4 regions of the Kluyvera sp. CRP genome follow, and region 3 is predicted to be linked to each of the others. Evidence: predicted binding sites of a transcription regulator. Region 3 holds the regulator's gene; each other region holds the start of a gene.
What was found. The regulator PurR, encoded in region 3, represses purine synthesis genes. The targets are predictions, from matches to a motif close to CANGCAAACGTTTGCNTG.
Positions count from the first base shown of each region.

Region 1: the regulator PurR is predicted to act here: its motif matches at 3,239-3,256, upstream of purT (formate-dependent phosphoribosylglycinamide formyltransferase).
Region 2: the regulator PurR is predicted to act here: its motif matches at 2,777-2,794, upstream of gcvT (glycine cleavage system aminomethyltransferase GcvT).
Region 4: the regulator PurR is predicted to act here: its motif matches at 4,212-4,229, upstream of K7B04_RS11100 (nucleoside-specific channel-forming protein Tsx).

Region 1 is NZ_CP082841.1:4,150,010-4,155,933, reverse strand. It holds gene edd (phosphogluconate dehydratase) at 1-1,261, shown strand, start outside; gene K7B04_RS19690 (bifunctional 4-hydroxy-2-oxoglutarate aldolase/2-dehydro-3-deoxy-phosphogluconate aldolase) at 1,301-1,942, shown strand; gene purT (formate-dependent phosphoribosylglycinamide formyltransferase) at 2,019-3,197, opposite strand; gene K7B04_RS19680 (tellurite resistance TerB family protein) at 3,381-4,022, shown strand; gene ptrB (oligopeptidase B) at 4,106-5,924, shown strand, end outside.
Region 2 is NZ_CP082841.1:1,963,599-1,969,522, reverse strand. It holds gene gcvP (aminomethyl-transferring glycine dehydrogenase) at 1-1,083, opposite strand, end outside; gene gcvH (glycine cleavage system protein GcvH) at 1,207-1,596, opposite strand; gene gcvT (glycine cleavage system aminomethyltransferase GcvT) at 1,623-2,717, opposite strand; gene ubiI (FAD-dependent 2-octaprenylphenol hydroxylase) at 3,110-4,312, opposite strand; gene ubiH (2-octaprenyl-6-methoxyphenyl hydroxylase) at 4,331-5,509, opposite strand; gene pepP (Xaa-Pro aminopeptidase) at 5,506-5,924, opposite strand, start outside.
Region 3 is NZ_CP082841.1:3,498,039-3,503,962, reverse strand. It holds gene sodB (superoxide dismutase [Fe]) at 1-470, shown strand, start outside; gene K7B04_RS16595 (MFS transporter) at 551-1,717, opposite strand; gene K7B04_RS16590 (YnhF family membrane protein) at 1,878-1,967, opposite strand; gene purR (HTH-type transcriptional repressor PurR) at 2,262-3,287, shown strand; gene punR (DNA-binding transcriptional activator PunR) at 3,291-4,217, opposite strand; gene punC (purine nucleoside transporter PunC) at 4,330-5,523, shown strand; gene cfa (cyclopropane fatty acyl phospholipid synthase) at 5,822-5,924, shown strand, end outside.
Region 4 is NZ_CP082841.1:2,366,476-2,372,399, forward strand. It holds gene K7B04_RS11085 (ABC transporter substrate-binding protein) at 1-529, opposite strand, end outside; gene K7B04_RS11090 (sugar ABC transporter substrate-binding protein) at 621-1,871, opposite strand; gene K7B04_RS11095 (LacI family DNA-binding transcriptional regulator) at 1,888-2,916, opposite strand; gene K7B04_RS11100 (nucleoside-specific channel-forming protein Tsx) at 3,211-4,074, opposite strand; gene K7B04_RS11105 (DUF3251 domain-containing protein) at 4,367-4,909, opposite strand; gene nrdR (transcriptional regulator NrdR) at 5,065-5,514, shown strand; gene ribD (bifunctional diaminohydroxyphosphoribosylaminopyrimidine deaminase/5-amino-6-(5-phosphoribosylamino)uracil reductase RibD) at 5,518-5,924, shown strand, end outside.

The DNA.
Region 1 (5,924 bases), 650 kb from region 3:
CCTGCCGAACAAAGAAAAAGTGCGCATTCGCCAGCTTTATGCTGAAGGAAAAGTTGACCGTAACGCGCTGCTCGAATCCGAAGCCGCGTCGTACCACGCGCCGGGCACCTGTACCTTCTACGGCACCGCCAACACCAACCAGATGGTGATTGAATTTATGGGGATGCAGCTGCCGGGTTCTTCCTTTGTTCATCCGGATGCGCCGCTGCGCGCCGAACTGACCGCCGCGGCGGCGCGTCAGGTCACCCGCATGACCGGCAACGGTAATGAATGGATGCCGCTGGGTAAAATGATTGACGAAAAAGTGGTGGTCAACGGTATCGTGGCGCTGTTGGCGACCGGCGGTTCGACTAACCACACCATGCACCTGGTGGCGATGGCGCGCGCGGCGGGCATTATCATTAACTGGGATGATTTCTCCGACTTGTCAGAAGTGGTACCGCTGATGGCGCGTCTGTATCCGAACGGCCCGGCCGATATCAACCACTTCCAGGCAGCGGGCGGCGTGCCGGTGCTGGTGCGCGAGCTGCTGAAAGGCGGGCTGCTGCACGAAGACGTGAACACCGTCGCCGGTTTTGGCCTGTCTCACTACACCATGGAACCGTGGCTGAACGAAGGCAAGCTGGACTGGCGTGAAGGCGCCACCGCGTCGCTGGATGACAACGTCATTGCTACCTTCGATAAACCGTTCTCAAAACACGGCGGCACCAAAGTGCTGAGCGGCAACCTTGGCCGTGCGGTGATGAAAACCTCCGCGGTGCCGGTTGAAAACCAGGTGATTGAAGCGCCTGCCGTAGTTTTTGAAAGCCAGCATGATGTTCTGCCAGCCTTTGAAGCGGGCCTGTTGGACAAAGATTGCGTCGTGGTTGTGCGCCATCAAGGGCCAAAAGCGAACGGGATGCCAGAATTACATAAACTTATGCCGCCACTTGGTGTATTATTGGACCGCTGTTTCAAAATTGCGTTGGTCACTGATGGACGACTGTCCGGTGCATCCGGTAAAGTACCGTCAGCGATTCACGTAACGCCTGAAGCCTATGACGGTGGCCTGCTGGCAAAAGTACGCGATGGCGACATGATCCGCGTGAACGGCCAGACCGGCGAGCTAACGCTGCTGGTTGATGACGCTGAACTGGCCGCACGCCAACCGCATATTCCCGATCTGAGCGCTTCGCGCGTGGGGACAGGCCGTGAACTGTTTGGCGCATTACGGGAAAAACTGTCCGGTGCGGAACAGGGCGCAACCTGTATTACCTTTTAAGATGACACGTTTTGTAGATCTGGCGAGAGAATATTTCTGATGAAAAACTGGAAAACAACGGCTGAAGCAATCCTGACCACTGGCCCGGTAGTCCCGGTAATCGTGGTTAACAAGCTTGAGCACGCAGTACCGATGGCAAAAGCGCTGGTTGCCGGTGGCGTTCGCGTACTGGAAGTGACGCTGCGTACCGACTGCGCGATGGACGCTATCCGCGCCATTGCGAAAGAAGTTCCGGATGCTATCGTGGGCGCGGGTACCGTGACTAACGCACAGCAGCTGAAAGAAGTGACCGACGCTGGCGCGCAGTTTGCTATCAGCCCGGGCCTGACCGACGAACTGCTGAAAGCGGCTACCGCAGGCACTATCCCGCTGATCCCGGGTATTAGCTCTGTTTCTGAACTGATGCTGGGTATGCAGCACGGCCTGAAAGAGTTCAAATTCTTCCCGGCTGAAGCGAACGGTGGCGTGAAAGCGCTGCAGGCGATTGCAGGTCCGTTCTCTCACATCCGTTTCTGCCCGACTGGCGGTATCTCTCCGGCTAACTACCGTGACTACCTGGCGCTGAAAAGCGTGCTGTGTATCGGCGGTTCCTGGCTGGTTCCGGCAGACGCGCTGGAAGCTGGCGACTACGATCGCATCACCAAGCTGGCTCGCGAAGCGGTTGAAGGCGCGAAGCTGTAAGGTGTCTGCTGTACCCGGTCTGATGATCGGGTAAGCAAAAGAAAGGCGGGTATGCGTGAGCAGCCCGCCTTTTTTCTTATTCCTGAATAACGACGGCGGCCGCAGCGATTTTGGCGCGTTCAACGGCATCTTCAACGCTATCGCCGGTGGCCAGCGCTACCCCCATGCGGCGTGAACCGGCGATATCCGGCTTACCGAACAGCCGCAGTTGCACACCCGCACCGAGCGCATTCTGCACGTTATCAAAGGTCACGTTGTTACTGGTCAGCGTTGGCAGCAGCACGGCAGAAGCGGAAGGGCCATACTGGCGAATGGCGCCAATTGGCAAGCCAAGGAAAGCACGCACATGCAGAGCGAACTCTGAAACGTCCTGCGAAATCAGCGTGACCATTCCGGTATCATGCGGACGCGGCGAAACTTCGCTAAACACCACATCGTCGCCACAGACAAACAGCTCAACGCCGAACAGGCCGTAGCCGCCGAGTGCCAGCACCACCTCGCGCGCGATTGCCTGCGCGCGCTCCAGCGCCAGCGCGCTCATCTGCTGCGGCTGCCAGGATTCACGGTAGTCGCCATCTTCCTGACGGTGGCCGACTGGCGCGCAAAAGTGCACGCCGTCTACGGCGTTAACGGTCAATAGGGTGATTTCAAAATCAAAATTGACGACCCCTTCGACGATTACGCGCCCGGCACCGGCGCGGCCGCCTTCCTGCGCGTACTGCCACGCCTGAGCGAGCTGGTCTTCACGGCGAATAAAGGTCTGGCCCTTGCCGGATGAGCTCATCACCGGTTTCACGATACACGGTAAGCCGATGTCGGCAACCGCCTGGCGAAACTGGGCTTCGCTATCGGCGAAGTGATAGGCTGAGGTTGGCAGCTTGAGGAGTTCTGCCGCCAGTCGGCGAATGCCTTCGCGGTTCATGGTCAGTTGGGTGGCGCGTGCGCAGGGCACGACGTGCTGACCCGCCTGCTCCAGTTCAATCAGCATATCGGTGGCGATAGCTTCAATCTCCGGCACGATATAGTGCGGTTTTTCCTGCTCAACCAGCGCTTTCAGCGCCGCGCCATCGAGCATGTTAATTACATAAGAACGATGCGCGACGTGCATCGCCGGGGCGTCGGCGTAGCGGTCAACGGCAATGGTTTCGATACCCAATCGCTGGCATTCGATCGCCACTTCCTTGCCTAACTCGCCGGAACCCAGAAGCATTACGCGCGTCGCAGCCGGACGCAGAGCTGTGCCTAATAACGTCATTTTACCTATTCCACCGTCTCACTAAAATTTGCCGCATTATAAACGAAAACGTTTGCGCGTGTCTCGTTGTCGGCAATCGGGCCGCGCTATCGCTGGATATTTGCGCATCTTTATGTGGAACAGACATATCCTGACATCAGCTCGCTTAGGCTGAGCATCTCACATATTTATACTGGAGGTCGTATGTCAGGCTGGCTTAATCAACTGCAGTCTCTGCTGGGGCAAAAATCGGGTAGCGGTAAAAGCGATCTCAGCCAAATGCTGGTGCCCGGCGCGTTAGGCGGCCTTGCTGGGCTACTATTGGCCAGTAAGTCGTCCCGAAAAATGCTGGCGAAGTACGGCACCGGCGCGTTGCTGGTGGGAGGCGGCGCAGTCGCTGGCAGCGTGCTGTGGAACAAGTATAAAGATAAATTACGCGCAGACCCACAAACCGCCAGCCAGTACGGTGAAGCGCCAGCGCCGCTGGATGTGCGTACCGAACGCTTGATTCTGGCGTTGGTCTTTGCGGCGAAGAGCGATGGACATATTGATGCCAAAGAACAGCAGGCCATTGAACAACAGCTGCGTGAAGCCGGCATTGAAGAGCAGGGGCGTGCGATGATTGCGCGGGCGATGGAACAACCTCTCGACCCTCAGCGTCTGGCAAGAGATGTGCATAATGAAGAAGAGGCGCTGGAACTGTACTTCATCAGCTGTGCGGCGATAGATATCGATCATTTTATGGAACGCAGCTATCTGAACGCGCTGGGCGAAGCGTTGAAACTGCCTCTGGAGGTCCGTGAGGGGATAGAACGCGATTTACAGCAGCAAAAACAGCAACTTTAATGCGTTTTATCACCGCTTTTGCTTGCATCATTGTGTAATTTGTCCACCCTTATAGGGTGTGACTAAAACAGAAGAATAACGAGATGCCGCCAAAAGCAAAACGGATCCCTCACGCCATGACCTTGCATGGCGATACGCGCATTGATAACTACTACTGGCTGCGCGATGACACGCGCGCCAGGCCCGCGGTTATCGACTATTTACAGCAGGAAAACGCCTATGGCCGCCAGGTGATGTCATCCCAGCAAAGCCTACAGGATCGCGTGCTGAAAGAGATTGTTGACCGAATCCCGCCGCGAGAGGTTTCCGCCCCTTACATTAAAAATGGCTATCGCTATCGCCAGGTCTTTGAGCCGGGGCGTGAATATGCCCTTTATCAACGCCAGGCGCTGGGAGAAGAGTCGTGGTCGCTGCTGATTGATGAAAACAAGCGCGCGGCACACAGCGAATTTTATACCCTTGGAGGGCTAAACGTTGCTCCCGACAATAATCTGCTGGCGGTAACCGAGGATTTCCTCTCGCGCCGCCAGTACGGCCTGCGGATTCGTCATCTGGAAAATGAGACCTGGTTACCGGAGGTGATTGAAAATGTTTCGCCGGGCGTGGTGTGGGCCAATGATTCTCGCTCGCTCTATTACGTACGCCAGCACCCGACGACGCTACTGCCGTGGCAGGTGTGGCGTCATCAGATAGGGGAACCCGGTACCCAGGACGAGCTTATCTATGAAGAGCAGGATGACACGTTCTACGTCAGCCTGCATAAGACATCGTCACGCCAGTTCGTGGTGATTGCCTTGTCCAGCGCGACAACCAGCGAAATGCTGCTGGTGGATGCCGATATCCCGGATGCGAAACCACAGACATTTTTAGCTCGCCGTAAAGATCATGAATACAGTCTTGATCACTACCAGGGACATTTTTATATTCGCTCAAACCGCGAAGGTAAAAACTTTGGCCTCTACCGGGGCGTAAACGGGGAAGAGGGCGAGTGGCAGACGATAATCGCCGCGCGCGATACGGTGATGCTGGAAGATTTCACGTTATTCCGCGACTGGCTGGTTGTAGAAGAGCGTCAGCGCGGATTAACCAGCCTGCGGCAGATTCACCGGCAAACTCATCAGGAGACGGCCATCGCCTTTGACGATCCGGCCTATGTCACCTGGATTGCCTATAATCCGGAACCGGAAACGGCCTGTTTGCGCTACGGCTACTCGTCGATGACCACGCCGGATACCTTGTTTGAGCTTGATATGGACAGCGGCGAGCGTCGCGTGCTCAAGCAGCAGGAGGTGAAAGGCTTCGACGCCAGTCGTTATCGCAGCGAACGCTTGTGGGTAACTGCGCGTGATGGCGCTGAGGTGCCGGTTTCGCTGGTCTATCGCCATGAGCATTTTCGTCGGGGTAAAAATCCGTTGCTGGTCTACGGCTATGGCTCTTACGGCGCCAGCATGGACGCCGATTTCAGCAGCAGTCGTCTGAGCCTGCTCGATCGCGGTTTCGTCTTTGCTATCGCTCACATTCGCGGTGGCGGCGAACTGGGGCAGCAGTGGTATGAAGACGGCAAATTCCTCAAAAAGCACAACACCTTTAACGACTATCTGGATGTCTGCGATGCGCTGCTGGCGAAGGGCTATGGCGCGCCGAATTTGTGCTATGGCATGGGCGGTAGCGCTGGCGGCATGCTGATGGGCACCGTTATCAACCAGCGACCCGAACTGTTCCACGGCGTCGTCGCGCAGGTACCGTTTGTGGATGTGCTGACCACGATGCTGGATGAGTCGATTCCGCTCACTACCGGCGAGTTTGAAGAGTGGGGCAATCCGCAGGATGAAACCTACTATCGCTATATGAAATCCTACAGCCCCTATGACAACGTACAGCCGCAGGTTTACCCGCACCTGC
Region 2 (5,924 bases), 1.5 Mb from region 3:
CGCGATACGTTTCAGGCCAACCGGGCCGTGGAAGACCGCGTACAGGCTGGCAATGTTGGCCAGCAGCACCTGCGAAGTACAGATGTTGGAGTTGGCTTTCTCGCGGCGAATGTGCTGCTCGCGAGTCTGCATCGCCATGCGCAGCGCGGTATTGCCCGCCGCATCTTTCGATACGCCGATAATACGGCCCGGCATGGCGCGTTTGAATTCATCTTTAGCGGCAAAGAATGCCGCGTGCGGGCCACCGTAGCCCATCGGAACGCCGAAGCGTTGGGCAGAGCCGAAGACAATGTCCGCGCCCTGTTTGCCCGGTGCGGTTAACAGCACCAGTGCCATAAAGTCGGCGGCAACGCTCACCACCACTTTGCGGGATTTCAGTTCAGCAATCAGTTTGCTGTAATCATGCACTTCGCCGGTAGTGCCCACCTGCTGCAGCAGCACGCCAAAAACATCCTGGTGTTCCAGCGCTTTGTCGGCATCATCGACGATAACGTCAAAACCAAAGGTTTCCGCACGAGTACGAACGACGTCCAGCGTTTGCGGATGCACGTCAGCCGCCACAAAGAAGCGGTTCGCGTTTTTCAGCTTACTCACACGCTTGGCCATCGCCATCGCTTCCGCGGCGGCGGTCGCTTCATCCAGCAGGGAAGCGGAAGCCATATCAAGACCGGTCAGATCCAGCGTGACCTGCTGGAAGTTAAGCAGCGCTTCAAGGCGGCCCTGAGACACTTCCGGTTGATACGGAGTATAAGCGGTGTACCAGCCCGGGTTTTCCAGCATATTGCGCAGGATAACCGGCGGCAGCTGCACCGGGGTGTAACCCATGCCAATATACGACTTAAAGCGCTTGTTGCGACCCGCAATCGCCTTCAGCTCCGCCAGCGCGGCGAATTCTGTGGTGGCCTCGCCTACCTGAGGCGGCGTGGCAAGCTGGATATCTTTCGGCACGATCTGTTCAATCAGTGCGTTGAGTGAATCCGCGCCAACCGTTTTGAGCATCTCTTGCTGTTGCTGGGCATCCGGCCCGATGTGACGTTCAATAAACGCGCCACGGTTTTCAAGCTGGCTTAAAGTCTGTGTCATGAGCGATGGTTCCTGAAACGTGCGGTGATTTTAAGATTTCATCTTCCAGAGGAAGAGGTTTGGGGTGACAGTGCGAACATACCCTCACCCCGGCCCTCTCCCGGAGGGAGAGGGGGAAAACCGTTATTCGTCTTCTAACAGGGCTTCGTATGCGGTCGCGTCCAGCAGTGCGGCGACTTCCGCTTCATCGCTGGCCTTGATCTTGAAGATCCAGCCGCCGGCGTACGGTTCGCTGTTTACCAGCTCCGGTGAATCACCCAGCTCTTCGTTAACCGCAACGATTTCGCCGCTGATTGGCGCGTAGATATCGGAAGCTGCTTTCACAGACTCCGCCACCGCGCAGTCGTCACCCGCACTGACGGTCGCGCCGACTTCCGGCAGGTCAACAAACACCATGTCGCCCAGTAATTCCTGCGCGTGCTCGGTGATACCCACGGTGTAGCTGCCGTCGGCTTCTTTGCGCAGCCATTCGTGTTCTTTACTGTATTTCAGTTCTGCTGGTACGTTGCTCATCAAAAAATCTCCAGAATAATAATCGGTTACGCCACGGCCTTGCCGTTACGTACAAAAACAGGTTTGGTGACCTTCACCGGCATTTCACGGTTACGGATTTGCACAATCGCCGTCTCGCCAATGCCCTGAGGGACGCGAGCCAGCGCAATACTATGGCCTAAGGTCGGCGAGAAAGTCCCGCTGGTGATCACACCTTCACGCGCATTGCCGTTCGCATCGGTAAAACGTACCGGCAGTTCGCCACGCAGCACGCCTTTTTCGGTCATCACCAGGCCCACTAATTGGTCGGTGCCTTTTTCACGTTCCAGCTCCAGCACGTCGCGACCGATAAAGTTGCGGTCAGCCGGTTCCCAGGCGATGGTCCAGCCCATGTTGGCCGCCAGCGGAGAGACGCTTTCGTCCATCTCCTGTCCGTACAGGTTCATGCCGGCTTCTAAACGCAGCGTATCGCGCGCGCCCAGGCCGCAAGGCTTCACGCCCGCCTGGACCAGCTGCTGCCAGAAATCCGCCGCCTGCGCTTTCGGCAGGGCAATTTCATAGCCCGCTTCGCCGGTATAGCCGGTGGTGGCGATAAAGAAGTCACCCGCCTGCACGCCGAAGAACGGCTTCATGCCTTCTACCGCGTGGCGCTGTTCATCGCTAAACAGCGTGCCCGCTTTCGCCTGCGCGTTTGGCCCCTGCACCGCAATCAGCGACAGGTCGTCACGAACGGTGATATCAATGGCATAAGGTTCAGCGTGTTGGGTAATCCAGGAGAGGTCTTTTTCGCGGGTAGCGGAGTTAACGACGAGGCGGAAGAAATCTTCGGTGAGGTAGTAAACGATCAGGTCATCAATCACGCCGCCCGATGCATTCAACATCCCGCTATAAAGCGCTTTGCCGGGCTTGGTGAGCTTCGCCACGTCGTTGGCCAGCAGATAGCGCAGAAACTCACGGGTGCGCGGGCCATGCAAATCGACGATCGTCATGTGCGACACATCGAACATCCCGGCGTCGGTACGCACCGCATGGTGCTCATCAATCTGCGACCCATAGTGCAGCGGCATCATCCAGCCGTGGAAATCTACCATACGCGCGCCACATAACACGTGCTGGTCATACAAAGGCGTTTGTTGAGCCATCATGTCCTCGTTGAATATATCGCACCACAAAAACACGCGCCGACGCCCGTCCAGGCACCGACGCAAACGTTCTCTTTTCCCTGAACTTACCACCGAACACCGTGCTAAACCATCAGGAAAAAAGGGACATCACATTAGCTTATGACCAAAAGTCGCCAAAAAGCATACAGAGGAATCAACTGGAAAAAAGCGAATTACACCACATTTAATTAACAATAATGGTCAACAATTCAGCATAAGATAATATTTCCTGCGAAAAACAGGGCGACTTTCCCGTAACATAAAATTTGATGGATTAATAAAACTAATGCGAAAAAATGGGTGAAATTAGAATTTTTCAAATGAGGGGGAAGACTCCCGGTGGAACCACCGGGAGTAAAAGTGTGAGCGACTTAACGAAGCCACTCCGGCAGGTCATTGAGGCCCATTGCCTGACGGATCAACTGTGGTTTTACGCCGGGCAGCGTATCGGCGAGTTTAAGACCAATATCGCGCAGCAGTTTTTTCGCCGGGTTCTCACCGGCAAACAGTTCGCGGAAGCCCTGCATTCCCGCCAGCATCAGCGCGGCGCTGTGTTTGCGGCTGCGTTCGTAGCGACGCAGATAAAAATGCTGGCCGATATCTTTCCCCTGCGCGTGCAGACGTTTCAGCTCTTCAATCAACTCGGCGGCATCCATAAAGCCCAGGTTAACCCCCTGCCCCGCCAACGGATGAATGGTGTGCGCCGCGTCGCCAACCAGCGCCAGACGGTGCGCGGCAAACTGACGCGCGTAACGCCCGGTCAGCGGGTAAACCTGCCGCTCGCTCTCCACCCGACACAGGCCCAGGCGGTTATCAAAAGCAATGCTCAGCGCTTTGTTGAACTCGCTTTCCTCCGCCTGCTGCATCCGCTGCGCCTCTTCCGGCGACAGCGACCAGACGATAGAACACAAATGCGGATCGCTGAGCGGCAGGAAAGCCAGGATGCCTTCGCCGTGGAAACTCTGACGCGCTACCGCCTCGTGCGGCTCTTCCGTCCGCACGGTCGCCACCAGCGCGTGATGGCGATAGTCCCAGAACGTCAGCGGAATATCGGCTTTGTTACGCAGCCAGGAGTTGGCGCCATCGGCCCCTACCACCAGACGTGCGGTCAGCATGCCGCCGTCTTTCAGCGTCAGAAACGCTTCGTTTTCGCCCCAGGCGACCTGCTGCAATTCCGCAGGCGCCATCAGGGTGATATCCGCGCTACGCTCGGCTTTCTGCCACAGTGCATGATGAATAACCGCATTTTCAACGATATGCCCCAGATGGCTGTAACCCATGCTGCGATCGTCAAACGCAATGCGGCCAAAACTGTCTTTATCCCACACTTCCATGCCGTGGTAGCGGCTGGCGCGCTGGGCGACAATCGCCTGCCAGACATCCAGCTTTGACAGCAGCTTCTCGCTGCCAGCATTAATGGCGGATACGCGCAGCGCAGGCGGCGCATCGGCGGCCAACGCTTGCGGTAACGATTGTTCCAGCACGGCAACCCGCAGGCCGCTGCCCTGTAAACCGCAGGCCACCGCCAGCCCGACCATACCACCGCCTACGATGGCAACATCAACACTTTGCACATTCACTCCTTACAGCTCTTAACGGGCAACCCAGCCCAGCGTCCGCTGCGCCAGCACATCACGGGCAGGGGTAAATAATTCCATCGCCATCAGCCCCACGTTGCGCCCGACAACCAGCGGGGCCCAACGGTTAGCAAACAGATGCACCAGCCCATCGGTAACACCGATGGTGGCGGCTTTATCCTCCGCCCGCTGACGCTGGTACTGGCAGAGCAACGCATAGTCGCCGATATCCTGACGCGCGGCATGCGCTTGCGCCAGGTTTTCTGCCAGCGTCATCACATCGCGCAAGCCAAGGTTAAACCCCTGTCCGGCGATAGGATGCAGCGTTTGCGCGGCATTACCTACCAGCGCCAGACGGTGCGAAACCGTACGTGTCGCGGTGGTCAGGGAGAGAGGGTATACGTTTCGCGCACCGGCCTGAGTGATACGACCTAAACGCCAGCCGAACGCACGTTGTAATTCGTCACAGAAACGTGAATCGGACCAGCCGAGCACTTCATCATGGCGTTCCCGCGGATGGCACCACACCAGTGAACAGCGGTTCTGCGACATCGGCAGCATCGCCAGCGGGCCATGTTCGGTAAAGCGTTCAAACGCGCGCCCCTGATGCGGGATAGCGGTAGTGACGTTCGCAATCACCGCCAGCTGGTTATACGGCTCCTGCTGCCAGTGAATTCCGCACCGTTCACCTAGCGTTGATCGCGAGCCATCGGCCGCCACCAGCAGCTTGCCGTGCAGCGTTTCGCCGTTATCCAACGTGACGCTGACGCCGTCAGTCTGCCGCTCAACCTGCGCAACGCGCGATGGGCAGTGTAGCGTCACACCGGGAGCGCGGCGCAGCAGGCCGAACAATCGCTGACCAACGTCGTGGAGTTCAACCACGTTGCCCAGCGCCGCCAGACGATAGTCCTGCGCCTCCAGCGTAACAAACCCGGCGTGGCCGCGATCGCTCACGTGAACGGTGGTTATCGGCGTGGCGCAGTCGGCAATGGCCTGCCACAGGTTAATCTTCGTCAGCTGTTGGCAGGTGCCCGCAGCCAGCGCGATCGCCCTGGCATCAAAGCCCGGATGCTGTGCGGCGTCGATATCCGCTGCTTCAACCAGATGCACCGGCAGACGACCCGCCGTCAGCTGCGATACCGCCAGCGCCAGCGTGGCGCCGGTCATCCCGCCGCCGACAATAATCAGGCTCATAGCTGGCGTGCCGCCGCCATCAGCGCCTCAATGTCGTCCGCATTCTTCACGACGCTCGCCGTCAGGTTTTCATTACCGTCTTCGGTAATCAGGATGTCGTCTTCAATACGAACACCGATGCCGCGGTACTCCGCCGGTACGTCCGCGTCCGGCGCAATATACAAGCCCGGTTCAACGGTCAGCACCATGCCTGGCTCCAGTACGCGAGAGCGGTCAGCGCCGTATACGCCCACATCGTGAACGTCCAGCCCCAGCCAGTGGCTCAGGCCATGCATAAAGTACGGGCGGTGCGCGTTATCGGCGATCAACTGATCAATCTCGCCTTTGAGGATCCCCAGACCGTGCAGCCCGGTCACCATGATACGCACCACTTCGCCGGTAACTTCCTGAATGGAAGTGCCCGGACGGTACAGCT
Region 3 (5,924 bases):
ACCTGAACAACATGATCAAAGGCACCGCGTTTGAAGGTAAAACGCTGGAAGAGATCGTGCGCACTTCTGAAGGCGGCGTGTTCAATAACGCAGCTCAGGTCTGGAACCACACTTTCTATTGGCACTGCCTGGCGCCAAATGCCGGTGGCGAACCGACCGGTGCTGTCGCAGAAGCCATTAATAAATCCTTCGGCAGCTTCGCAGAGTTCAAAGCGCAGTTCACCGATGCCGCTGTGAAAAACTTCGGCGCTGGCTGGACCTGGCTTGTGAAGAAAGCAGACGGCTCTCTGGCCATCGTGTCGACCTCTAACGCGGGCACTCCGCTGACGACCGACGCCAAGCCGCTGCTGACCGTTGACGTGTGGGAACATGCTTACTATATCGACTACCGCAATGCGCGTCCGAACTACCTCGAGCACTTCTGGGCTCTGGTTAACTGGGCATTCGTAGCTGAAAATCTGTCAGCATAAGTAGCAAAAAACCCAGCGTCGCAAAGCTTCGCCGGGTTTGATTGATTAACGCAGAGGGAAACGCCTTCTGCGTTTTTTTGTTACTGGCTGGCGAAGGCCTCTTCACCATGACGACGGCCGCTCATGAACACCACCAGCAGGGCCAGCGCGGCGACAATCGCCCCCATCACCGGCACAAAGCTGTAGCCCAGTCCACCGGAAATCACCGCCCCACCGGCCACCGCACCCAACGCGTTACCCAGATTAAACGCCCCAATATTGACCGAAGATGACAGCCCCGGCGCTTCGTGCGCCACACGCATGACACGCATCTGTAACGGCGGTACCACGGCGAAGGTTGCCGCGCCCCACACCACCATGCTGAACGCGGCACCGACCTGTGTTTGCGCAAGGAACGGTATGGCCAGCATGATAGCCATTAACAGCAGCAGGAACCCCTTCAGCGTGCCGCTGACTGAACGGTCAGCAAATTTGCCACCGAGGTAGTTACCGATAGAGAACCCAACGCCAATCAGCACCAGCATCAGCGTAATGAAGCCCGGCGTCGCATCCGTGATCGTATGCAACACCGGTGAGATATAGGTGTAAAGCGTAAACATCGCGCCAGCGCCGAGTACGGTGGTCAGCAGTGCGGAAAGCACCTGTGGGCGCACCAGCACCGACAGTTCACGTTTCACATCAGGTTTTTCACCCGCCCCCCCCTTCGGCAAGGACAACCACAGACCGATAATGGCGATAATCCCCAGTCCCGCAGTCGCCAGGAACGACATACGCCAGCCGATTGTTTCACCCAGCCAGGTTGCTGCCGGCACGCCGCCAATATTGGCGATCGTCAGACCCATAAACATCGTCGCCACCGCGCTGGCCTGCTTATGTTTCGGCACCACGCTTGCCGCTACCACTGAACCCAGGCCAAAGAACGCACCGTGGTTCAGGCTGGTAATAATGCGCGACAGCATTAAGGTGGTGTAGTCCGGCGAGATGGCCGACAGCACGTTGCCAAGGGTAAAAATGGCCATCAGAAAGATCAGCGCGTTGCGGCGGGCACGATGAGAAAGCAGCAGCGTCATCAGCGGCGCACCGACCATCACGCCAACCGCATAGGCGCTAATCAGCATACCGGCAGCCGGGATCGAGACGTCAACGCCCTTTGCGATGACCGGCAGTAACCCCATCGGCGAGAATTCGGTGGTCCCTATGCCAAAAGCCCCAATGGCCAGCGCGAGTAAGGGAAAATTGATTTTCATGCAAAAGCTCCGATTGGCCGCACGACAGACGCGGCATGGCAATATAGGGCAAAAGCATGACATTAATCACAGAAAAGCAGAAGTGTACAAAACAGCAAAAGATTATTGCTAATTTGCTAACAATCAGACATGAGGGCGCGAACGCCCCCTCATGGAAGAATCAATGCAGAACAGCGGTAAGTCCAGCGGCGACGATCAACGCCAGCACAATAACGGTCGTGGTGAGTGACATCTTAAGTTCGGTACTCATCAATTTTTCTCCTTTTTATGACCACAGCAAAACTGAGCTCACTCATTTTTGCACAGATAATCGTAAAAATCTTCACAGATTTAGCAGGATGTTGGTTTTTGCTCTTCCACTTTGCGTCCGGATACGTCAAAATTCGACGCTTATTTATAAGCGTACCGGCCATTGACCCCCTCCTGTCGTCCTGTATCGTTTTCCTGGCGAACCGCAATCCACAAAATTGCGTCAGGGTGTATAAAGGCAAACGTTTTCGTTTCGAGTTTATCAGGGGCAGGCCAGGGTCTGGAGTGAGATGGAATGGCAACAATTAAAGATGTAGCGAAGCGCGCAAACGTTTCCACTACAACCGTATCACATGTAATTAACAAAACGCGTTTTGTCGCCGAAGAGACGCGGGAAGCGGTGTGGGCAGCGATTAAAGAGCTGCACTACTCGCCAAGCGCCGTTGCCCGTAGCCTGAAGGTCAACCACACCAAATCGATTGGTTTGCTGGCGACCAGCAGCGAAGCGGCCTACTTTGCTGAAATTATCGAAGCCGTTGAGAAAAACTGCTTCCAGAAGGGCTATACCCTGATCCTTGGCAACGCGTGGAACAATCTCGAGAAACAACGCGCCTACTTGTCAATGATGGCGCAAAAACGCGTTGATGGCCTGCTGGTGATGTGTTCCGAATATCCGGAATCCCTGCTCTCAATGCTGGAAGAGTATCGCCATATTCCAATGGTGGTGATGGACTGGGGCGAAGCCAAAGCCGACTTTACCGACTCGGTCATCGACAACGCCTTCGAAGGCGGCTATATGGCGGGACGTTATCTGATCGAACGCGGCCACCGTGATATCGGCGTCATTCCTGGCCCGCTGGAACGTAACACCGGCGCAGGACGCCTGGCTGGCTTTATGAAGGCCATGGAAGAAGCGCAAATCAATGTTCCGGCAAACTGGATAGTCCAGGGTGACTTCGAGCCGGAGTCTGGCTATCGCGCTATGCAACAGATTCTCTCCCAGCACCCGCGCCCTACCGCTATCTTCTGTGGCGGCGACATCATGGCCATGGGCGCGCTTTGCGCCGCCGATGAAATGGGGCTGCGCGTGCCGCAGGATATTTCGCTGATCGGGTATGACAACGTGCGTAACTCACGTTTCTTTACCCCGGCGCTGACCACCATTCATCAGCCGAAAGACTCACTTGGTGAGACGGCCTTCAATATGCTGATGGATCGTATCGTCAGCAAGCGCGAAGAGTCGCAGTCGATTGAGGTGCATCCGCGCCTGATCGAGCGACGTTCCGTGGCCGACGGCCCGTATCGCGATTACCGTCGTTAAGGGTTAACTGTGGGCGTCCTGAACGGGCGTCCGTAGCCACTCATCGTTTAGCGTCTCGCTATCCCCCAAATATTCCAGCAGCCAGCTTAATGCCGGCGACGCTTCGCTCTGTTGCCAGGTCAGACAACAGGCTGCATCCGGGAACGGATTCTCCAGTTCCAGCGCAACCCACTCTCCGCTTTCCAGCCACGGCTGCGCCAGATGTCCCGGCACCATCGCCGCACAAAGTCCGGCAGAAATACAGGTCTCCGACGACGACCAGTCCGGCACCACCACCCTCTTCTGGTTATCAAGCAGCCAGGTCGTTCGCTTGGGTAGCGACCGTGAGGTGTCTTCCCGTACCAGCGACGGCCAGTTGCGCAGCACGTCATCGCTCAGCGGCCCATCCATCTTCGCGAGCGGATGCGTACTGGCCACCACGCAGTGCCAGTTGAGCATGCCCATGTCGCGAAAGGCAAAACGGCCACCAACCGGGATGGCCTGCGTCGCGCCAATCGCCAGCTCCACGCGCCCATCCGCCAGCGCATCCCAGACGCCGTTAAACACTTCCTGATAGACAATCAGTTCGACGTCGCTGAAGTGGCGATAAAAATCGACAATCAGCTGACGGGTGCGCTGAGGTTTCACGATGTTATCAACGGCAATCGCCAGCTGGCCGCGCCAGCCGTTGGCAATCTGCTGACACTGCTGACGGGTGATCTGCATTTTTTTGATAACAGAACGCCCTTCTTTGAGAAACCATGCTCCCGCAGGCGTTAATTCAACATCCCGATGGCGACGTTCAAACAACGGCACCGCCAGCCATTCCTCAAGCTGTCGCACCGTATAGCTTACTGCAGAGGGCACCCGGTGTAGCTCCTGCGCCGCGGCGCTAAAGCTACCGTTGCGCGCGACCGCATCAACCACTTCCAGAGAATATTCAGACCACATTTTCTGCCTGCAAAAAATTTGAATCCATGCCTCAAATATTAGCGTTTCACAACCGGGAATGCACTCTCTACACTCAGCGGCACAGTGTGAACTACGATAAAAAAGGCAATTTATGCAACCTGGGAAAGGATTTTTAGTCTGGCTCGCGGGACTGAGCGTGCTGGGCTTCCTGGCTACCGATATGTACCTACCGGCGTTCGCCGCCATTCAGCAAGACCTGCAAACGCCGGCATCCGCCGTCAGCGCGAGCCTGAGTCTGTTCCTCGCGGGTTTCGCCGTGGCGCAGCTACTGTGGGGGCCGCTGTCTGACCGCTATGGCCGTAAACCGATCCTGCTGGCCGGTTTGACCATTTTTGCCATCGGCTGCCTTGGCATGCTGTGGGTTCGCGATGGTACCACCCTACTGGTGCTGCGCTTCGTGCAGGCGGTTGGCGTTTGCGCCGCCGCGGTGACCTGGCAAGCCATGGTTACCGATTATTATCCCGCTCAGCGCACCAACCGTATTTTTGCGACCATTATGCCGCTGGTCGGCCTGTCACCTGCGCTGGCCCCGCTGCTCGGCAGTTGGCTGCTGGCCCACTTTGATTGGCAGGCCATCTTCGCAACGCTGTTTATCATTACCCTGGTATTGATGCTGCCCGCTCTGCGCCTGAAGCCTGCCCACAATAAAAACGTCGCCAGTGAAGAGAAGCTCACGTTTTTACGTCTGCTGCGCAGTAAGGACTACCGCGGCAACGTGCTGATTTACGCCGCCTGCTCCGCCAGCTTTTTCGCCTGGCTGACCGGTTCGCCATTTATTCTGCATGAAATGGGCTACAGCCCGACGGTGATTGGTCTGAGCTATGTACCGCAAACCATCGCCTTCCTGATTGGCGGCTATGGCTGTCGCGCGGCGCTGCAAAAATGGCAGGGTAGCCAAATGTTGCCGTGGCTGCTGGTGCTCTTTGCGCTTAGCGTTATCGGGACCTGGGGCGTCGGCCTCGCGGAAGGCGTCTCCCTGACCGCGCTGTTGATCCCCTTCTGCATCATGGCAACCGCCAACGGGGCGATTTATCCCATTGTCGTTGCGCAGGCGCTGAAGCCCTTCCCACAGGCAACTGGCCGAGCTGCCGCGCTACAGAACACGTTGCAGTTGGGGCTGTGCTTCCTGGCAAGCCTGGCGGTCTCAACGCTGATTGCAACACCGTTGCTGACCACCACGAGCGTGATGCTGGTCACCGTGGTTCTCGCCGGCATTGGCTACCGCATGCAGCGCTCTGCACGTCGTGCTGAACGTCAAAATGAGCACGCGAGTTCCCACGCCTAAACATCACTCATATCAATGCCATAAGAAATGATTAGGGCGCTAAGTTTTTAGTTGAATCAATACACTTAGCGTCCTATACTGGATCGGCATCACATAATTAATATACATTAAACTAATTAAGCGGGAGCAGGATAGCTTCCCGTTAAACCATGGATTGGCTTTCGGCAAGGGGTTCTTCCCTTCCTCTGTGCTACGTCGGATAGCAGGCTCACGAATTTTTCGTGACATTTCTCACAAACCAGAAAAAAGCGTCTACGCTGTTTTAAGGTTCTGATCATCAGGTCGGGATGGAGAAGCTATGAGCTCATCGTGTATAGAAGAAGTAAGTGTACCGGACGACGACTGGTATCGCATCGTTAGCGAGCTGCTAAACCGAGCAGGTATTGAAATCAACGGCAATG
Region 4 (5,924 bases), 1.1 Mb from region 3:
TGCCCAGCGCACGGATTTTTTCTGAATATTCGCGCAGTTCTCCCAGCGTTTCTGGTGGACGATTGGGATCTAATCCGGCTTTGCGGAAAAGCGCCTTGTTATAAAAAAGCAGGGAGGATTCCGCTGCAAAAGGGACGGCGTAAAATTTACCGTTGTAGCTGCCGATGGCCTTTAGCGCGTCGCTCAACTGGCTCACGTAATCCATCGTACCGATTTTATCCGTGAGATCGATGAGCTGCTCGGAGCGGTTAAGTTCTGGAAAGTAGACCAGATCAATTGCTACCAGGTCGGGGGGATTGTTCACGGCGACCGCTGCGCTCAGTTTTGTCAGCATCTGAATATTCGGAATTTCATTCAGTTTTACCGTGATCTTATCCTGGGATTTATTAAACTCATTGACCAGCATGGGCAGCGATGATTGCTCACTGCGGCCCCAAAAATTAACCACTTCTTTGGCCTGAAGCGCGCAGCTAAACATGATGCTGAAAGCGCATATTGAAACGGTGGAAGCAATTTTTCTCGAAACCATAAACACCTCATGATGTTAGTGATGTAAGCGCTTACATAAATCCCGTAGAGATATTTCCAACGGGATTTAGGGCATAAGGTATTGATTTAGATTATTCCTGCGACATCTTAATAATCTGCTTAAACTTCTGATCGGCCGTTTTAAGGGCGTTATCAATATCCCCCTCGAATACCGATTTCTGTATTAAGGTCAGAAAAGGACTGCTGGGAGCGCTAATGGCTTCGTTAAATGCGGGGAGGTAGACGGAGCGGCCTTTTGCCAGGGCTTTTGTCGCTAGCAGGAAACGGCTGTCCTCGCGATTGTAGCGGTTATCGCTGGCATCGATGCGGGTGGGAACAAAGCCATTCTTCGCCAGTAGCTCAATCTGGGTCTCTTTTGACATCGCCCAGTCGATAAAGGCGATGGCCTCCTTCTGGTGTTTGCTGCCCAGCGGAATCGCCAGCGCGTCGCCGCCCGCGAACGAGGCCCAATCGCCTTTTTTCTCTCCAGGGTAGTAGCCTACGCCGTATTCAAGGTTGGGATAGTTATCGTTGAAAACCTTAAAGGTAAACGCGCCAGTGCCAACCATGCCGATTTTGCCTGTGGCAAATCCGTCGTTAAGTGAACTGTCTGCTTTGGAGAGTGGGGACATTAAGCCGTCTTTGTACATCTGGTGGAAGAATGCCAGCGTCCTTTTATTACTCTCGGAAATGACAATCGATTCGGCGCCTTCTTTGGCAAACAGGTCGCCGCCGTTGGCCCACATATAAGGGAGGAATGTAAAGGCCAGGCAACCGGAGCAGGTGCCGGGAATAGCAAAGCCGTAGTATCCGTCGCCTAACTGGGTGATTTTTTCGGCGTATTCGCGTAATTCCTGTAGCGTTTCTGGCGGTCTTTCCGGATCCAGTCCGGCGAGGCGGAAAATCTTTTTGTTGTAAAACAGAAGCGATGATTCAGCAGAGAAAGGAATGCCGTACAGCCGCTCTTTATAAACCCCGATGGTTTTCAGCGAACCGCTAAGCTGCTTCACGTAATCTCGATTGCCAAGAATGTCGGTGAGGTCAGTGAGCTGTTCCGCGCCGTTAAGCTGGGGAAGAAAGGAGACATCGAGTGAAACAAGGTCTGGTGAGCTGTCGGCGGCAATAGAAGCGCTGAGCTTGGTCATCATCGACTCGCCGGGAATCATATTTAGCTTAATGTCAACTTTATCCTGCGACTTGTTGTAAGCATCAACCAGCAGTTCCAGTGATGTTTGATTCGAGCGGCCCCAGAAGGTAATGGTCTCTCTGGCTTGCGCTAATCCACTGAGTGATGTGGATATAATACAGGCAGCCACGGTGGTATGTATAAATTTAGACAACATAAACACCTCATTCTTATTAATTTTGAGAATAACGACAACTTGATTCTCCGCGTTGTAAAAAACAGGGGACGGCAATTTTCCCCCTGAGATCGTGTCCATCTATTTTCTTTATTAAACATTGGCCGGCGACGCGGCCTAATTCCGTCAGGCAAAAATCAATACTGCTTAGTTTCGGGCGACATAATTCGGTAATAACCTGCCAGTTATCAAAGCCGATCACGGCGACATTATCAGGAACTGATTTCCCATATTCATAGAGCGCCTGTAAAACACCGTGTCCAATTAAATCATTGCCAGCAATAACACCGTCAATTTCAGGGTACCGCGCAAGAATAGATTGCATTGCACGATAACCATGTGCTGATGTCCAGGAACCATATTCAGGCGCTCTGACGATCAACCCCTCTTTGCTCATCTCCTGGCGGTAGCCCTCATGGCGCTGCTGCACCGCCAGATAATATGCCGGACCGGCGATCTGCACGATATTCTGGCTGCCCTGGTCGATTAAATGACGACAGGCCAGAGCGCCAGCGCCGAAATCGTCAGGCAGAACGCAGAGTTCGTTGTCATCGTCGACGTTGGTATAGACATACACCACTGGCGTATCGTGTTTCTTTAACGGCAGCGGATCGCGGGTATCCGTTTTGGCTGCGGTGACGATAATACCGTCGACGCGCTTTGCCAGCAGTAAATCAACGTGTCGCTTTAATTCCTGAGGCGAACCGCTGGCGTTACAAAGAAATACCGAAATCTGCGCTTCAAGTAAGGCATTCTCAATACCCTTTAAAACAGGTAAGCTGAAGCGTCCGTAATCATCTGTTGATAACAAGCCGATGGTATATGTTTTCTTTTGATGCAGTGCACGTGCAATTTCATTAGGCCTGTAATCGAATTCATTAATAACGGATAAAACTCTTTCTTTTGTTATGTGACTGATTGAACCTGTGCTGTTTATTACTTTCGATACGGTGCTAATACTCACTCCGGCAGCGTGAGCAATATCTTTAATTGTGAGTTTTTTTCTGTCGTTATGCGTTATGGTCATGCTCTTTCCGTATTTGTGGACGGGCTTAGTATATGGAGAGAGAAAACGTTTTCCCATTTGCATTAATGTGGATTGATAAATAGATCACAAGCTGGTGATGTTGTTTGAATAAAAGCGTGATCGGATATGCGTTTGAGTGGTTTTTATATATTAAGGGCGTGAATTTAATTCATTAAATGTATTTATTTTAATTTGTTTTGTATTTATGAGGGATATATAAAAGCGAAGTAATATTATTGCCGAGCGTGCGTGGAAAAACTTACCGCACAGCATAGCCGTGCGGTAAGGCAAAACTTAGAAGTTGTAACCCACAACCAGGTAGCCACCCCAACCGGTCGATTGACCGTTGAAATCGCCTTCGCCCCAGTTCATTTTCGAACCACCTTGCCACTGGCCGCCGTTATGGAAGTAACGGGCAACGACAGAGTAGTGCCAGTGATCGTAGTTCAGCGCCAGAATGTGGCTGGAGGCGATGGAGTTGCTGGTGCGGTTTGGTTCGTCGCCGAGATCTGAACCCCAGTCGAAGTTGGTGAAACCGATGTAGCTCAGCTTACCGCCCCACAGATCGCTGATTGGCACAAAGTATTTCACTTTGAAGCGGTAGCCATCCCACTCGTTTTCGTTCGCGGCACCGTAGTTCTGCCACTGATATTTCGCATACACGTTCAGAGACAGGCCCATCGGCAGGCCGGTATCGATATCGGTACCCAGACCCATATACCAGGTGCTCTGGCGGCTGGCTTTGTTGTCACCCATATCGTAGATGTAGTTGTTCGCGAAGTACCACTCTTTGAACGGGCCGAAGCTCAGATCTGCGCCGGTCAGCTTATCAATAGAGAAGCGTGGTTCGATTTCCATAAACATCGGGGAACCGTCAGACCAGACTCCTTTATCGTTACCGTTACCCCAGTCGAAGGTCTTCGGAATATCGATGTAGCCATAGAAGTCTAACCAATCTTTCTTCGCAAACGCTTCATACTCGAGGTAGACGTCGTTGTTCAGCTTCGGAGAGAAGCGGGTGTGATAGCTGCCTACCACGTTTACGCTCTGGTGCCACCAGTCAGAGACATACTGCGGCTGAGAGTCGCCTGCTGCGTTAGCAGTGAAAGATGCGGAGAGCGCCAGCGCGGCACCGGCTGCCAGTAATGTTTTTTTCATATTTATGCCACTAATAAAAAAATTCGAAAGAGAGTGATTTTTATCACCGAAGTTTTTCTAAATGTTTCGTGTTTCTGCGAGCCTATTATATGAATCCTTGCTCACGAAAATCAGTCACACTTCACACATTTTTCAAACGCGTAATCGATTGCGTTCACGTTTGCGTAGTTTAGACGCGGCGATTGTACTGATGGGGTGAATTATTGCAAATGTTTACATACAGGAAATGTGGTCAATAGAGGGAGCATAGGGGGAAGGGCGGCACTGCATGTCACAGTGCCGATTAGCGAGATTACTGCGCGTTGGCGGGCTGAACGTCGTGGATGCGGACAAAGCCCAGTTGCTCCGGCGTGACGCCGTTAAGCTGCAGCGGAATATCGACGTCGCTTGGCGCCAGCACGCTGGCCGGGGCGGAGAACAGCTGATTTTGCACGTTCACTTCCTGATACTGCTCGGTGGTGCCCTGGATCTGTCCCCATTCCACGGTGCCGGTGAAAGCCGGAAGCGGATCGTTGGACTCACCGGAGATGCGCAACGTAAGCGCCGTCCCTTGAGCGTTGGCGGCAACGTTACGCAATGACATGCGCAACGTGCCTATCTGACTGTTCAGACGGGCAGGGGTATTGGCCCCCGGCAGCAGATAGGCGCCCTTCGTCGATTTGGCGTTCAGCGCATTTTGCTGAGTGATTTTCACCGTTTCTTTGTTAAGCTGCGTCATCTCGCTGCTCAGCGCGCTAATGCTTTGATGCATTTGTTTCACTTCTGACTGCTGCGCGCAGGCGCTCAGGCTGACGAGGCTTCCCAGCAGGGCAATTCTTAGGTAACGTCTTGTCATTCTGTCTGTTCCTTCTCTTCGGGATAACGCAATGGTAGCGTGCAACAGAGCTGATGGCATCGATCCATTGTCTCAAAAACATGCCGCCTTTGTTGTCTTCGCAGTTCAGGGTAAAATAGATTTCATTACACTCACCCTCATCGTCAGGACGTCGTATGCACTGCCCATTCTGTTTCGCCGTAGACACTAAAGTGATTGACTCCCGTCTTGTGGGAGAAGGTTCCTCCGTTCGCCGCCGTCGGCAATGCCTGGTGTGCAACGAACGCTTCACGACCTTTGAGGTCGCGGAGCTGGTGATGCCGCGCGTGGTAAAAAGCAATGACGTGCGCGAACCGTTTAATGAAGACAAACTGCGCAGCGGTATGCTGAGAGCGCTGGAAAAGCGCCCGGTGAGCGCCGATGACGTAGAAATGGCGATTAACCATATTAAATCGCACCTGCGCGCCACCGGCGAGCGCGAAGTGCCGAGCAAACTGCTGGGGAATCTGGTGATGGAACAGCTGAAAAAGTTGGATAAAGTCGCCTATATTCGCTTTGCCTCTGTCTACCGCAGCTTTGAAGATATCAAAGAGTTTGGCGAAGAGATCGCCCGCTTACAGGACTAAGCTATGCACGATGAAATGTACATGGCGCGCGCGCTAAAACTGGCGGCGCGCGGGCGATTTACCACCCATCCCAACCCACGCGTCGGCTGCGTGATTGTCAATCAGGGCGAAATTGTCGGCGAAGGTTTTCACTATCGCGCCGGTGAGCCGCACGCCGAAGTGCACGCGCTGCGTATGGCGGGTGAAAAGGCCAAAGGCGCCACTGCTTACGTCACGCTGGAACCGTGCAGTCACCATGGCCGTACGCCGCCGTGCTGCGATGCGTTAATTGCCGCGGGTGTCTCGCGCGTGGTTGCCGCCATGCAGGATCCTAACCCGCAGGTGGCGGGCCGTGGTCTCTATCGCTTGCAGCAGGCGGGTATTGAAGTCAGCCACGGGTTGATGATGAGCGAGGCCGAAGCGTTGAACAA